DNA from 3 places in the Pseudocitrobacter faecalis genome. Region 2 is predicted to be linked to each of the others. Evidence: predicted binding sites of a transcription regulator. Region 2 holds the regulator's gene; each other region holds the start of a gene.
The links. The regulator PurR, encoded in region 2, represses purine synthesis genes. The targets are predictions, from matches to a motif close to CANGCAAACGTTTGCNTG.

Region 1 (4,288 bases), 580 kb from region 2:
GTTTTCTGCGTAATAATCGGCAAGACGCCATGCATCACGGTCATGGACCAGACGCACAACCAGACGATCGGTTGTCAAACGCACTTTCGGTACGTTACTGCGATAGCCAAACATCTCTTACTCCTGTACCTGAATAATAACCCGGGTTAACTCACTATACCTGTCTGCAGGGGGTCTGTGAAAACAGCAACATACCTTTTTTCATACCCCGATCGCGATTTCGATAAACAAGCTCAATCAAAGCAGCATTTTGATAAAAAAATATTGTCGCTGGCAATATGGGAAAAGGTGAAGCGACCCGGCAGAATGGAGATGTTCATCTCTTTTTATTCCCCTGGAGGGGAAATGTCCCGCGTATCGCAGGCAAGGAGCCTGGGTAAATACTTCCTCTTAGTCGATAACATGCTGGTTGTGCTGGGCTTTTTTGTCGTCTTTCCGCTGATCTCCATTCGTTTTGTCGATCAGATGGGCTGGGCGGCATTAATGGTCGGGATTGCGCTCGGTCTGCGCCAGTTAATACAACAAGGTCTGGGTATTTTTGGCGGCGCGATTGCAGACCGCTTCGGCGCCAAACCGATGATTGTGACCGGCATGCTGATGCGCGCGGGCGGGTTTGCAATTATGGCGGTCGCGCACGAACCGTGGGTATTGTGGCTCTCCTGCTTACTCTCCGGGCTCGGCGGTACACTGTTTGATCCACCGCGTTCCGCGCTGGTGGTGAAACTGGTGCGCCCGGCGCATCGGGGCCGTTTTTTCTCACTATTGATGATGCAGGACAGCGCTGGCGCAGTCATCGGTGCGCTGATGGGCAGCTGGCTTCTGCAATATGACTTCCGCCTGGTGTGTAGCGCGGGTGCAGTACTGTTTATCCTGTGCGCTATCTTTAACGCCTGCTACCTCCCGGCGTGGAAGCTCTCGACCGTAAGAACACCGGTACGCGAAGGGCTTGCACAGGTGCTGCGTGACAAGCGCTTTGTCACCTACGTGTTAACCCTCACCGGTTACTACATGCTGGCGGTGCAGGTAATGCTAATGCTGCCGATCATGGTGAACGATATCGCGGGCTCGCCTTCTGCCGTGAAATGGATGTACGCCATTGAGGCGGCGCTGTCCTTGACGCTGCTCTACCCCATTGCACGCTGGAGCGAAAAACGCTTTCGCCTTGAGCAGCGTTTAATGGGAGGGCTATTGATCATGACGCTTTCCCTTTTGCCGATTGGTCTGGCAACCTCACTACAACAGCTGTTCACATTAATTTGTACGTTCTACATCGGTTCGATCATTGCGGAACCGGCGCGTGAAACGCTGAGCGCACATTTGGCCAATGCTCGCGCGCGCGGCAGCTACATGGGCTTTAGCCGCCTGGGTCTGGCCTTTGGCGGCGCACTCGGCTACACCGGTGGCGGCTGGCTGTTCGACAGCGGGAAAGCGCTGAACCAGCCTGAGTTGCCGTGGGCGATGTTAGGGCTTATCGGCATCATCACGTTCGTTGCCTTATGGTGGCAATTCAGTCCTAAACGCGCGACCTCGCGCATGCTTGAACCCCGCCTTTAACCCTTTTATTACGCATAATTTTTGGCCTGCAAATTACGCAGGCCATCAGTAGAATCTCATCCTAAGAAAGAAGAGATGGCACTTTCAGTCTTTTCCGCTGTCATAATCACGACTGAAAGCGCAAGCTGCCTGTGGACAGGATTACAGCACAGCATCATATTGAGGAACTTCATGAAGAAATTTTTTGTCATTGCCGCACTGATCGTTGGCGGCCTGGTGGCGGGTTGTAATCAACTGACGCAATACACAGTGAGTGAACAGGAAATTAATCAGGCGCTGCAAAAGCACAATAATTTCTCGAAAGATATTGGCCTGCCCGGCGTGGCCGACGCGCACATCGTGCTGAATAATCTTACCAGCGCCATTGGCCGTGAAGAGCCGAATAAAGTTACCCTTACCGGTGACGCTAAACTGGATTTAAACTCGCTGTTTGGCAGTCAGAAAGCGACCATTGACCTGAAACTGAAAGCGTTGCCGGTCTTCAACAAAGAGAAAGGCGCCATTTTCCTGCAAGAGATGGAAGTGGTTGATGCCAAAGTGACGCCGGAGAAAATGCAATCGGTGGTACAAACGTTGGTGCCTTATCTGAACCAGTCACTGCGCAATTACTTTAATCAGCAACCGGCTTACGTGCTGAAAGAAGATGCCAGCAAAGGTGAAGCGCTGGCCAAAAAATACGCCAAAGGCATTGAGGTAAAACCAGGGCAAATTATTATCCCGTTTACTGATTAACGATTTAGCAGCGTAAAAAAGACGCCCGACGAAAACAATCGACGGGCGTCTTTTTTTACAGAAAGGAGTGCAAAGGAAAACGTTTACGTTTATCCTTAGTGCCCGGCAAAAAACAGCCCTAATGACTGATTTCCCACCAGGCCGGAGCACACACATGACCGCATTACCGCAAGTTCTGAAAATTCGCCGCCCAGACGACTGGCATATCCATCTGCGTGATGGCGAGATGCTGAAGACCGTCGTGCCTTATACCAGCGAGCTCTATGGTCGTGCGATCATCATGCCAAATCTGGTGCCGCCTATTACTACCGTGGAAGCGGCTATCAGCTACCGCCAGCGCATTCTGGATGCCGTTCCGGCTGGCCACGATTTCACCCCGCTGATGACCTGTTACCTCACCGACTCCCTCGATCCGAACGAAGTGGAACGCGGTTTTCAGGAAGGCGTATTCACGGCGGCCAAACTGTATCCGGCAAACGCAACCACCAACTCCAGCCACGGCGTCACCAGTATCGATGCCATTATGCCGGTGCTGGAACGGATGGAAAAACTCGGGATGCCCCTGCTGGTTCACGGTGAAGTCACTCACGCGGACATCGATATCTTTGACCGCGAAGCGCGCTTTATCGAAACGGTTATGGAGCCGTTGCGTCAGCGTTTGCCGGGGCTAAAAGTGGTGTTCGAACATATCACCACCAAAGACGCTGCAGATTATGTCCGTGACGGTAATGAACTGCTGGCTGCAACAATTACCCCGCAGCATCTGATGTTTAACCGCAACCACATGCTGGTTGGCGGCGTGCGACCGCATCTTTACTGCCTGCCTATCCTCAAGCGCAATATTCATCAGCAGGCGCTGCGCGAACTGGTCGCCAGCGGCTTCGAGCGCGCGTTCCTCGGAACGGACTCCGCGCCGCATGCGCGTCATCGCAAAGAAGCGAGTTGCGGCTGCGCGGGCTGCTTTAACGCCCCTACCGCGCTTGGCAGCTATGCCACCGTTTTTGAAGAGATGAATGCGCTACAGCACTTCGAAGCCTTCACCTCGCTAAACGGCCCTCGTTTCTATGGCCTGCCGGTGAATGAATCGACCGTTGAGCTGGTACGTGAAGAAAGCCAGGTGGTTGAGAGCATTGCCCTTTCTGACGACACCCTGATTCCCTTCCTCGCGGGTGAAACCGTGCGCTGGACGGTAAAAAAATAAATCGCCCGCTCCCTGTTGTAAGTTTTTTGTTTTAACTGTATAAATATACAGTACACATACAGGGGGCAACCATGCGCATTGAAGTGACTATTGCTAAAACCACAACCCTCCCCGCTGGCGCGCTTGACGCTCTGGCGGGTGAACTCTCCCGACGAATTAACAATCAGTTTCCGGATAGCAGCGGCACCGTGTCGGTACGCTACGCATCGGCAAATAATCTTTCGGTTATCGGTGGCATAAAAGAAGACAAAGACCGGATCAGCGAAATTCTCCAGGAGACCTGGGAAAGCGCGGATGACTGGTTCATACCCTAAATAATTCGAGTTGCAGGAAGGCGGTAAGTCAGAGACTCCCCATGCGCTTACTCAAGTAAGTGACTGGGGTGAATGAACGCCGCCCACGCATCTGCAACCTGAAGTATGACGGATATAACCGATTAATTTGCTCCCTCATTGTGTTCTTTGCCGGGTCGCCCCGGCTTTTTTATTTCTTCCCGCCCCGCTTCTTTTGGCCTTATTCTGATTCCATTAATAAAATCTCAGCCATAATGGTGATTTATTGCGCAACAAAACGCGTGCTTTAGGAATTTGTGTTGCATTTTATTTAAAATCTCGAATATTAAGTAAGTTGTTGGTATACTGAAAAAGCTTCGAAAAAAACCTGCATTGAACCTCGAGAGTTGTTGCCTTTTAACAAAGATATAAGGGGTTATGATGGAAAAGAATAATGAAGTCATCCAGACCCATCCTCTCGTCGGATGGGACATCAGCACCGTTGATAGCTACGATGCGCTGATGTTGC
Region 2 (4,288 bases):
CGCGGGGATCATCAAAATCAGCGTGATGGCAAAGAGCGTAGCAAAGATAGCCTGCCACTCAAAGTGGTGCAGGATCCAGCTTCCCAACAGCGGTGCCAGCGCCGGAGAAAGCCCGACCAGCGGCATAATGGTCGCGAAAATACGGTTAGTTCGCTGTGCCGGATAATAATCGGTCACCATCGCCTGCCAGGTTACCGCTGCGGCACATACGCCGACTGCCTGCACGAATCGCAGAACGAGCAGGGTGGTGGCATCGCGTACCCACAGCATTCCCAGACAACCAAGGGCAAAAATCGTCAGGCCAATCAGCAGGACAGGCTTGCGGCCATAGCGATCTGAGAGCGGCCCCCACAGCAGCTGTGCTACGGCAAACCCGGCAAGGAATAAACTCAGACTCGCGCTCACGGCGGCAGCCGGTGTTTGCAGATCGCTTTGAATCGCGGCGAAAGCCGGAAGATACATATCGGTGGCGAGGAAGCCTAAAACACTCAGGCCCGCCAGCCAGACTAAAAATCCTTTCCCAGGTTGCATAAAAACGCCTTTTTTGTACAGATGAGGAGGCTGAGAGTGTAGAGAGTGAAAACTGCCTTGTGAAACGCTAATATTTGCGTAGTGGTTTCAAAAATTTTGTGAGCAGAAAATGTGGTCTGAATATTCGCTGGAAGTTGTGGATGCTGTCGCGCGGAACGGAAGCTTTAGCGGCGCGGCAAATGAGCTCCACCGTGTGCCTTCTGCAATCAGTTATACAGTACGGCAACTCGAGGAGTGGCTGGCGGTTCCGCTGTTTGAACGTCGTCACCGGGATGTGGAATTAACCCCTGCAGGGGCATGGTTTTTGAAAGAGGGGCGCTCTGTTATCAAAAAAATGCAGATCACCCGTCAGCAGTGTCAACAAATAGCCAACGGCTGGCGTGGGCAGTTGGCGATTGCCGTGGATAACATTGTCAAACCCGAACGCACACGACAGATGATTGTTGATTTCTATCGCCACTTCAGTGATGTAGAGCTGCTGGTCTACCAGGAAGTTTTTAATGGCGTATGGGATGCGCTGGCGGATGGGCGAGTTGAACTGGCGATTGGCGCGACACGCGCGATACCCGTAGGGGGGCGATATGCGTTCCGGGATATGGGCATGCTGAGCTGGCAGTGCGTGGTCGCCCGCTCGCATCCACTGGCACAAATGGAGGGGCCGCTCAGTGATGACGTGTTGCGCAACTGGCCGTCACTGGTGCGCGAAGATACATCGCGTTCGTTACCTAAACGTACCACCTGGTTACTGGATAACCAGAAGCGGGTCGTGGTACCGGACTGGGAATCGTCAGAAACCTGTTTATCTGCTGGATTATGCGTTGGAATGGTGCCAGATCATTTTGCGCAACCAAAGATTGATAAAGGCGAATGGGCGGCACTGGCACTGGAAAACCCGTTTCCCGATGCCGCCTGTTGTCTGACCTGGCAGCAAAACGACAGTTCACCAGCGCTAAGCTGGTTACTCGACTATTTAGGGGACAGTGAAACGCTGAACAATGAATGGTTGCGAACGCCCGACTCGAGCGTCCGCAAAGACGCTTAACGGCGGTAATCGCGGAACGGGCCGTCGGCCACGGAACGGCGTTCAATCAGGCGCGGGTGCACTTCGATGGACTGCGACTCTTCGCGTTTGCTGACGATTCTGTCCATCAGCATATTGAAGGCGGTTTCCCCGAGGGAGTCCTTCGGCTGGTGGATAGTGGTCAGTGCTGGCGTAAAGAAACGCGAGTTGCGCACGTTGTCATAACCAATCAGCGAGATATCCTGCGGCACGCGCAGGCCCATTTCGTCTGCGGCGCACAACGCGCCCATCGCCATGATATCGCCGCCGCAGAAGATAGCGGTAGGGCGCGGATTCTGGGACAGTATTTGCTGCATCGCGCGGTAGCCGGACTCCGGTTCGAAATCGCCCTGCACAATCCAGTTTTCCGGCACCTTGATCATCATCTCTTCCATGGCTTTCATAAAGCCAGCCAGACGACCCGCGCCGGTGTTACGCTCCAGTGGGCCTGGGATCACGCCGATTTCGCGATGTCCGCGTTCCACCAGATAACGACCAGCCATGTAGCCGCCTTCAAAGGCGTTATCAATAACCGAGTCGGTAAAGTCGGCTTTCGCTTCACCCCAGTCCATGACCACCATCGGAATATGGCGGTATTCTTCCAGCATTTGCAGCAATGATTCCGGATATTCTGAACACATCACCAGCAGGCCGTCCACGCGCTTCTGCGCCATCATTGAGAGATACGCGCGCTGTTTCTCAAGATTGTTCCACGCATTACCGAGGATCAGGGTATAGCCTTTCTGGAAGCAGTTCTTCTCAACGGCTTCAATAATTTCTGCAAAGTAGGCAGCTTCACTGCTGGTCGCCAACAAACCAATGGATTTGGTGTGATTGACCTTCAGACTGCGGGCCACGGCGCTGGGAGAGTAGTGCAATTCTTTGATTGCCGCCCACACCGCTTCACGCGTCTCTTCGGCGACAAAACGCGTCTTGTTAATCACATGTGATACAGTTGTAGTGGAAACGTTTGCGCGCTTCGCTACATCTTTAATAGTTGCCATTCCATCTCACTCCAGACCCGGGCCTGCCCCTGATCGATTCAATACGAAAACGTTTGCCTTCACTCACCCTGGCGCAATGTTATGAATTGCGGTTCGCCGGGAAAACGACACAGGACGACAGGAGGGGGTCAATGGCCGATACACTTTTTAATAAGCGTCGAATTTTGTCTTATCTTTGACAAAAGTGGAAGCGCAAAATCGGTTATTGCGTGAAATCCGGGAAGATTTTTGCGATTAAGTGTGCAAAAATGACATAGCTCACTTTTGGTGTGGGGATAATAAGGAGAAAAATTGATGAGTACCGAACTGAAGATGTCAATTACCACCACGGTTATTACGCTGGCGCTGATCGTTGCTGCTGCGCTGACCGCCGTCCTGCATTAACCCATCCTAAAGGGAGAGACGGCTCTCCCTCTCTTCGATTGTTATCAATTCAGCAAAAATATTTTGCTAATTTGTTCACTTCTGTTTTTTTGTGATTGATGTCATGCTTTTGCCATCTGTTGTCACGCCGCCTTGCGTTTGCGGCAAACCGGAGTCAAAGCATGAAAGTGAATTATCCCTTACTGGCGTTAGCCGTAGGCGCATTCGGAATCGGTACCACCGAATTTTCGCCAATGGGGCTATTACCCGTTATTGCCAAAGGGGTTGATGTCTCGATTCCCGCCGCTGGCATGTTGATCAGCGCTTACGCTGTAGGTGTGATGGTTGGCGCGCCGCTGATGACGCTGCTGCTTTCACATCGCGCACGGCGCAACGCGTTAATCTTCCTGATGGCGATTTTCACTTTGGGCAACGTCCTTTCCGCGATTGCACCGGATTACACTACGTTAATGCTGTCGCGCATTATTACCAGCCTCAATCACGGTGCGTTCTTTGGTCTGGGATCGGTTGTTGCCGCAAGCGTGGTACCGAAAGATAAACAAGCGAGCGCCGTCGCGACCATGTTTATGGGGCTGACCATCGCCAACATCGGCGGCGTTCCGGCGGCAACATGGCTCGGAGAAACGATCGGCTGGCGTATGTCGTTCCTGGCGACGGCCGGGCTCGGCGTGATTGCGATTATTGGTCTGTGGCTGTCGCTGCCGAAAGGCGGGGCGGGTGAGAAACCGGACGTGAAGCGTGAACTGTCGGTGCTGGTTCGCCCGCAGGTACTGTCTGCGTTGCTCACCACCGTGCTGGGCGCGGGGGCGATGTTCACGCTCTATACCTACATTTCGCCGGTGCTGCACACTATCACGGATGCGACACCTGCCTTTATCACATTGATGTTGGTGCTGATTGGTGTAGGTTTCTCCATCGGCAACTATCTTGGTGGTAAATTTGCAGACCGTTCAGTCAGCGGTACCCTGAAAGGTTTTCTGCTGCTGTTAATGTTGATAATGCTGGCGATCCCGTTCCTGGCGCGCACGGAAATCGGTGCCGCATTCAGTATGGTGGTGTGGGGCGCGGCGACCTTTGCGGTGGTGCCACCGTTGCAGATGCGCGTAATGCGTGTTGCGCATGAAGCGCCGGGGCTTTCTTCTTCCGTCAACATTGGCGCGTTTAATCTCGGTAATGCTTTAGGTGCCGTAGCCGGTGGTGCGGTGATTTCTGGCGGACTGGGTTACAGCTTTGTGCCGGTGATGGGGGCGATTGTGGCAGGACTGGCGCTACTGCTGGTTTTCTTCAGCAGCCGCTCTCAGGGTGAAGA
Region 3 (4,288 bases), 1.1 Mb from region 2:
TGCCAGATACCCCACCAGGCTAATTTGATACTTACGGATGTTTTCAACATAGGCGTAAGCTTCATGTCCACGCGCATAACCATAGGTGAGCTTGCTGTAATAAGGTTTTTGGCTCAACAGCGGCAGACGCTGTTTCACATCCGTCCAGCTGTCCGGGTTTCCTTTCTGTTTAACCGTTAAGGCGCGAGCGTCAAGCATGTGCGCGTAGCCCATATTATAGGCCGCGAGAGCAAACCAGATTTTCTCATCCTGCGGCACCGTATCCGGCACTTTATCCATCATATCCAGCAGATAACGCATGCCGCCGCCGATGCTTTGTTCCGCATCGGTACGGTCGGTCAGGCCGAGGCTTTGGGCCGTATTTTTGGTGAGCATCATCAGGCCGCGCACGCCGGTGGGGGAGGTTGCCTGAGCGTCCCAGTGCGACTCCTGATACGAGATAGCCGCCAGCAGTCGCCAGTCGATCTCTTTCGCGTATTTCTCAAACAGCGGCTGAAGATCTGGCAACACGCTATCGACGGCACGCAGGAACGATCGCGTATCGACATAATCAAAATCGCCACCATGCCCCAGGTATTTCTCTTCCAGTCGGGCGAGGGTACCGTCTTCATTTATGCTGTTGAAATAGTCGAGCATCGCCGCAGAAAGCGTATCGTCTTCATCATTGACGCTAAACCAGGTCACCGGCTGTTCGTCGGTGATATCGAGCGCCACGGCCAGTTCTGGATGCACGCGCTGGAAAAGACTGATCGCCACCGAGTCTGCGATGGTGTAATTCAAACGGCCCGCCAGCACCTCTTCCATTAAGGTTTCGCTGCTGCGCTTTTCATCCACCTGCCAGCTGATATCGGGATATTTCGTCTCTTTCAGTGCCTGAAGGTCGTTGATGACCGCATGCCCCGGCGCGATGGAGAGATTATCAGCATTCAGTTCGCCCAGCGATCGCGGGCGATAGCTGCCAACGCGATACACCACCTGCTGAGAAACGGAATAGTAGGCCGGCCCCGCATGGTAGTTTTTGACGCGCTCGCTGTTATAGACCAGGCCCGCTGCCAGCAGGTCTGCTTTGTCATTATCAAGGTCATCAAACAGTTCGCTGATGTTTTGCCGCACGGTGACTTTCAGCTTCACGCCAAGGTAATTAGCAAACTGTTCAGCCAGGGCGTAGTCGAGCCCGTACGCTTTATCGTCAACGCGGGAGTAGGTTAAGGGTGACACGATGGTACTGACGCGAAGTTCTCCCCGCGCCTGAATGGCAGCAATGCGATTGGCCGGTTGGTTGATCCAGGTGATGGAGGGCCAAAGGGCTGCTGCTAACAGCAGTGCAACGATGCCGATCAGCAGATAATTAATCTTTAATTTTTTCAAATAGTTAATTCTCTGCGCTAACAAAATCACTGTGTGCAGTGACCATAAGAAGACTATGGTTTGGAACAGAATGAGCGGCATTTTGCTTAAGATTGCGCCAGTTGGCAACTAATTCGAGAGATACGTCACATCTATTGGTAAAAGCAGGAAGTGATTTTATTTCTACGCAAACGGTTTCGTCAGGGCGCAGGATTATCTATAATAGCGCCCGTTTTCCCCCCTTGCGCACACTGAAAGCTTAGAAGACGAGAGACTTATGATGGAAATTCTGCGTGGTTCGCCTGCACTGTCTGCATTTCGTATTAATAAACTGCTGGCACGTTTTCAGGCAGCCAACCTCCCGGTAAGCAATATTTACGCTGAGTATGTCCATTTTGCCGACCTGGATGCTCCGCTTCACGACGAAGACCGAGTCAGGCTTGAACGTCTGTTAAAGTATGGCCCCAGCCTTAGCAGTCATACGCCATCCGGTAAATTACTGCTCGTGACTCCCCGCCCTGGCACCATCTCCCCCTGGTCTTCAAAAGCAACCGACATCGCCCACAACTGCGGCCTGAATCAGGTTCTGCGCCTGGAGCGTGGTGTCGCGTGGTATGTGGAAGCGTCAACGCTGACGGCGGAGCAGTGGCGCGAAGTGGCGGCAGCGCTGCACGATCGCATGATGGAAAGCGTCTTCGACTCCTTGCAGGATGCGGAAAAACTGTTTGCTCATCATCAACCTGCACCCGTATCCAGCGTGGATTTGCTGGGAGAAGGGCGTCAGGCGCTCATTGACGCTAACCTGCGTCTGGGGCTGGCGCTGGCAGATGATGAAATTGACTATCTGCAGGATGCCTTTACTAAGCTTGGGCGTAACCCGAACGATATCGAACTTTATATGTTTGCGCAGGCTAACTCTGAGCACTGCCGACACAAAATTTTCAACGCCGACTGGATTATCGACGGTCAACAGCAGCCTAAATCGCTGTTCAAGATGATCAAAAATACCTTTGAGACCACGCCGGATCACGTCCTGTCTGCCTATAAAGATAACGCAGCCGTCATGGAAGGGTCTGAAGTGGGGCGCTATTTTGCCGACCACGAAACGGGTCGCTACGATTTCCACCAGGAACCTGCGCACATCCTGATGAAGGTCGAGACCCATAACCACCCGACGGCGATTTCTCCGTGGCCGGGCGCGGCAACCGGTTCCGGCGGTGAAATTCGTGATGAAGGTGCTACCGGGCGTGGTGCAAAACCGAAGGCCGGTCTGGTCGGTTTCTCTGTTTCCAACCTGCGCATTCCAGGCTTTGAACAGCCGTGGGAAGAAGATTTCGGCAAGCCGGAACGCATTGTTACCGCCCTGGACATCATGACCGAGGGGCCGCTGGGCGGCGCGGCGTTTAACAACGAATTTGGTCGCCCGGCACTGAACGGCTACTTCCGTACTTACGAAGAGAGAGTGAACAGTCACAACGGCGAAGAGCTGCGCGGCTATCACAAACCGATCATGCTGGCAGGCGGGATCGGCAACATCCGTGCCGATCACGTGCAGAAAGGCGAGATCACCGTGGGGGCAAAACTGGTGGTTCTCGGCGGCCCGGCGATGAATATTGGGCTTGGCGGCGGTGCAGCCTCCTCTATGGCCTCCGGTCAATCTGATGCGGATCTCGATTTTGCATCCGTCCAGCGCGACAACCCAGAAATGGAGCGCCGTTGTCAGGAAGTGATCGATCGCTGCTGGCAGCTCGGCGACGCGAACCCGATTCTGTTTATCCACGACGTTGGCGCGGGCGGCCTTTCAAACGCGATGCCGGAGCTGGTGAGCGACGGTGGACGCGGCGGTAAATTCGAACTGCGAGACATTCTGAGCGACGAACCAGGGATGAGCCCGCTGGAAATCTGGTGTAACGAATCGCAGGAGCGCTACGTGCTGGCGGTTGCGCCTGACCAGATGCCGTTGTTTGATGAACTCTGTAAGCGTGAACGCGCGCCGTACGCGGTGATTGGCGAAGCGACCGAAGCACAGCACCTCACTCTGAATGACAAACACTTCGACAATCAGCCTATCGACCTGCCGCTGGACGTGCTGCTGGGCAAAACGCCGAAGATGACCCGCGATGTCACCACGCTGAAAGCCAAAGGCGACGCGCTGGTTCGTGAAGGCATTACCATTGCCGATGCGGTTAACCGTGTTCTGCACCTGCCATCTGTTGCTGAAAAAACCTTCCTCGTGACCATCGGTGACCGTACCGTTACCGGCATGGTGGCACGCGATCAGATGGTTGGCCCGTGGCAGATCCCGGTGGCGAACTGCGCGGTCACTACCGCCAGCCTCGACAGCTACTACGGTGAAGCGATGGCGATTGGTGAACGTTCCCCGGTTGCGTTGCTCGACTTCGCGGCCTCCGCTCGTCTGGCGGTAGGGGAAGCGCTGACTAACATTGCGGCGACGCAAATTGGCAATATCAAACACATCAAACTGTCGGCGAACTGGATGTCTGCCGCCGGTCACCCTGGCGAAGACGCGGGTCTGTACGAAGCGGTGAAAGCGGTAGGCGAAGAACTTTGCCCGGCGCTGGGCCTGACCATTCCGGTGGGTAAAGACTCTATGTCGATGAAAACCCGCTGGCAGGAAGGTAACGAACAGCGTGAGATGACCTCGCCGCTGTCGCTGGTGATTTCTGCGTTTGCCCGTGTAGAAGATGTGCGTCATACCATCACCCCGCAGCTTTCCACGGAAGATAACGCCCTGCTGCTGATTGACCTCGGCAAGGGCCATAACGCACTGGGTGCCACCGCACTGGCGCAGGTTTATCGTCAACTGGGCGATAAACCGGCTGATGTGCGTGACGTCGCGCAGCTGAAAGGCTTCTACGACGCGATGCAGGCTCTGGTGGCAGAACGTAAACTGCTGGCATACCACGACCGTTCCGACGGC

Region 1: a site for PurR is predicted at 2,359-2,376, ahead of pyrC (dihydroorotase). Genes of this name have one in related genera too.
Region 3: a site for PurR is predicted at 1,532-1,549, ahead of purL (phosphoribosylformylglycinamidine synthase). Genes of this name have one in related genera too.

What each region holds. Positions count from the first base shown of each region.
Region 1 is NZ_CBDDNJ010000002.1:2,422,960-2,427,247, forward strand. Features, by position in the region: gene rimJ (ribosomal protein S5-alanine N-acetyltransferase) at 1-114, opposite strand, end outside; gene mdtH (multidrug efflux MFS transporter MdtH) at 346-1,554, shown strand; gene ACOXYR_RS12220 (lipoprotein) at 1,726-2,286, shown strand; gene pyrC (dihydroorotase) at 2,441-3,487, shown strand; gene dinI (DNA damage-inducible protein I) at 3,559-3,801, shown strand; gene bssS (biofilm formation regulator BssS) at 4,201-4,288, shown strand, end outside.
Region 2 is NZ_CBDDNJ010000002.1:1,838,471-1,842,758, forward strand. Features, by position in the region: gene punC (purine nucleoside transporter PunC) at 1-531, opposite strand, end outside; gene punR (DNA-binding transcriptional activator PunR) at 641-1,573, shown strand; gene purR (HTH-type transcriptional repressor PurR) at 1,570-2,595, opposite strand; gene cydH (cytochrome bd-I oxidase subunit CydH) at 2,890-2,979, shown strand; gene ACOXYR_RS09575 (MFS transporter) at 3,141-4,288, shown strand, end outside.
Region 3 is NZ_CBDDNJ010000002.1:774,438-778,725, forward strand. Features, by position in the region: gene mltF (membrane-bound lytic murein transglycosylase MltF) at 1-1,368, opposite strand, end outside; gene purL (phosphoribosylformylglycinamidine synthase) at 1,625-4,288, shown strand, end outside.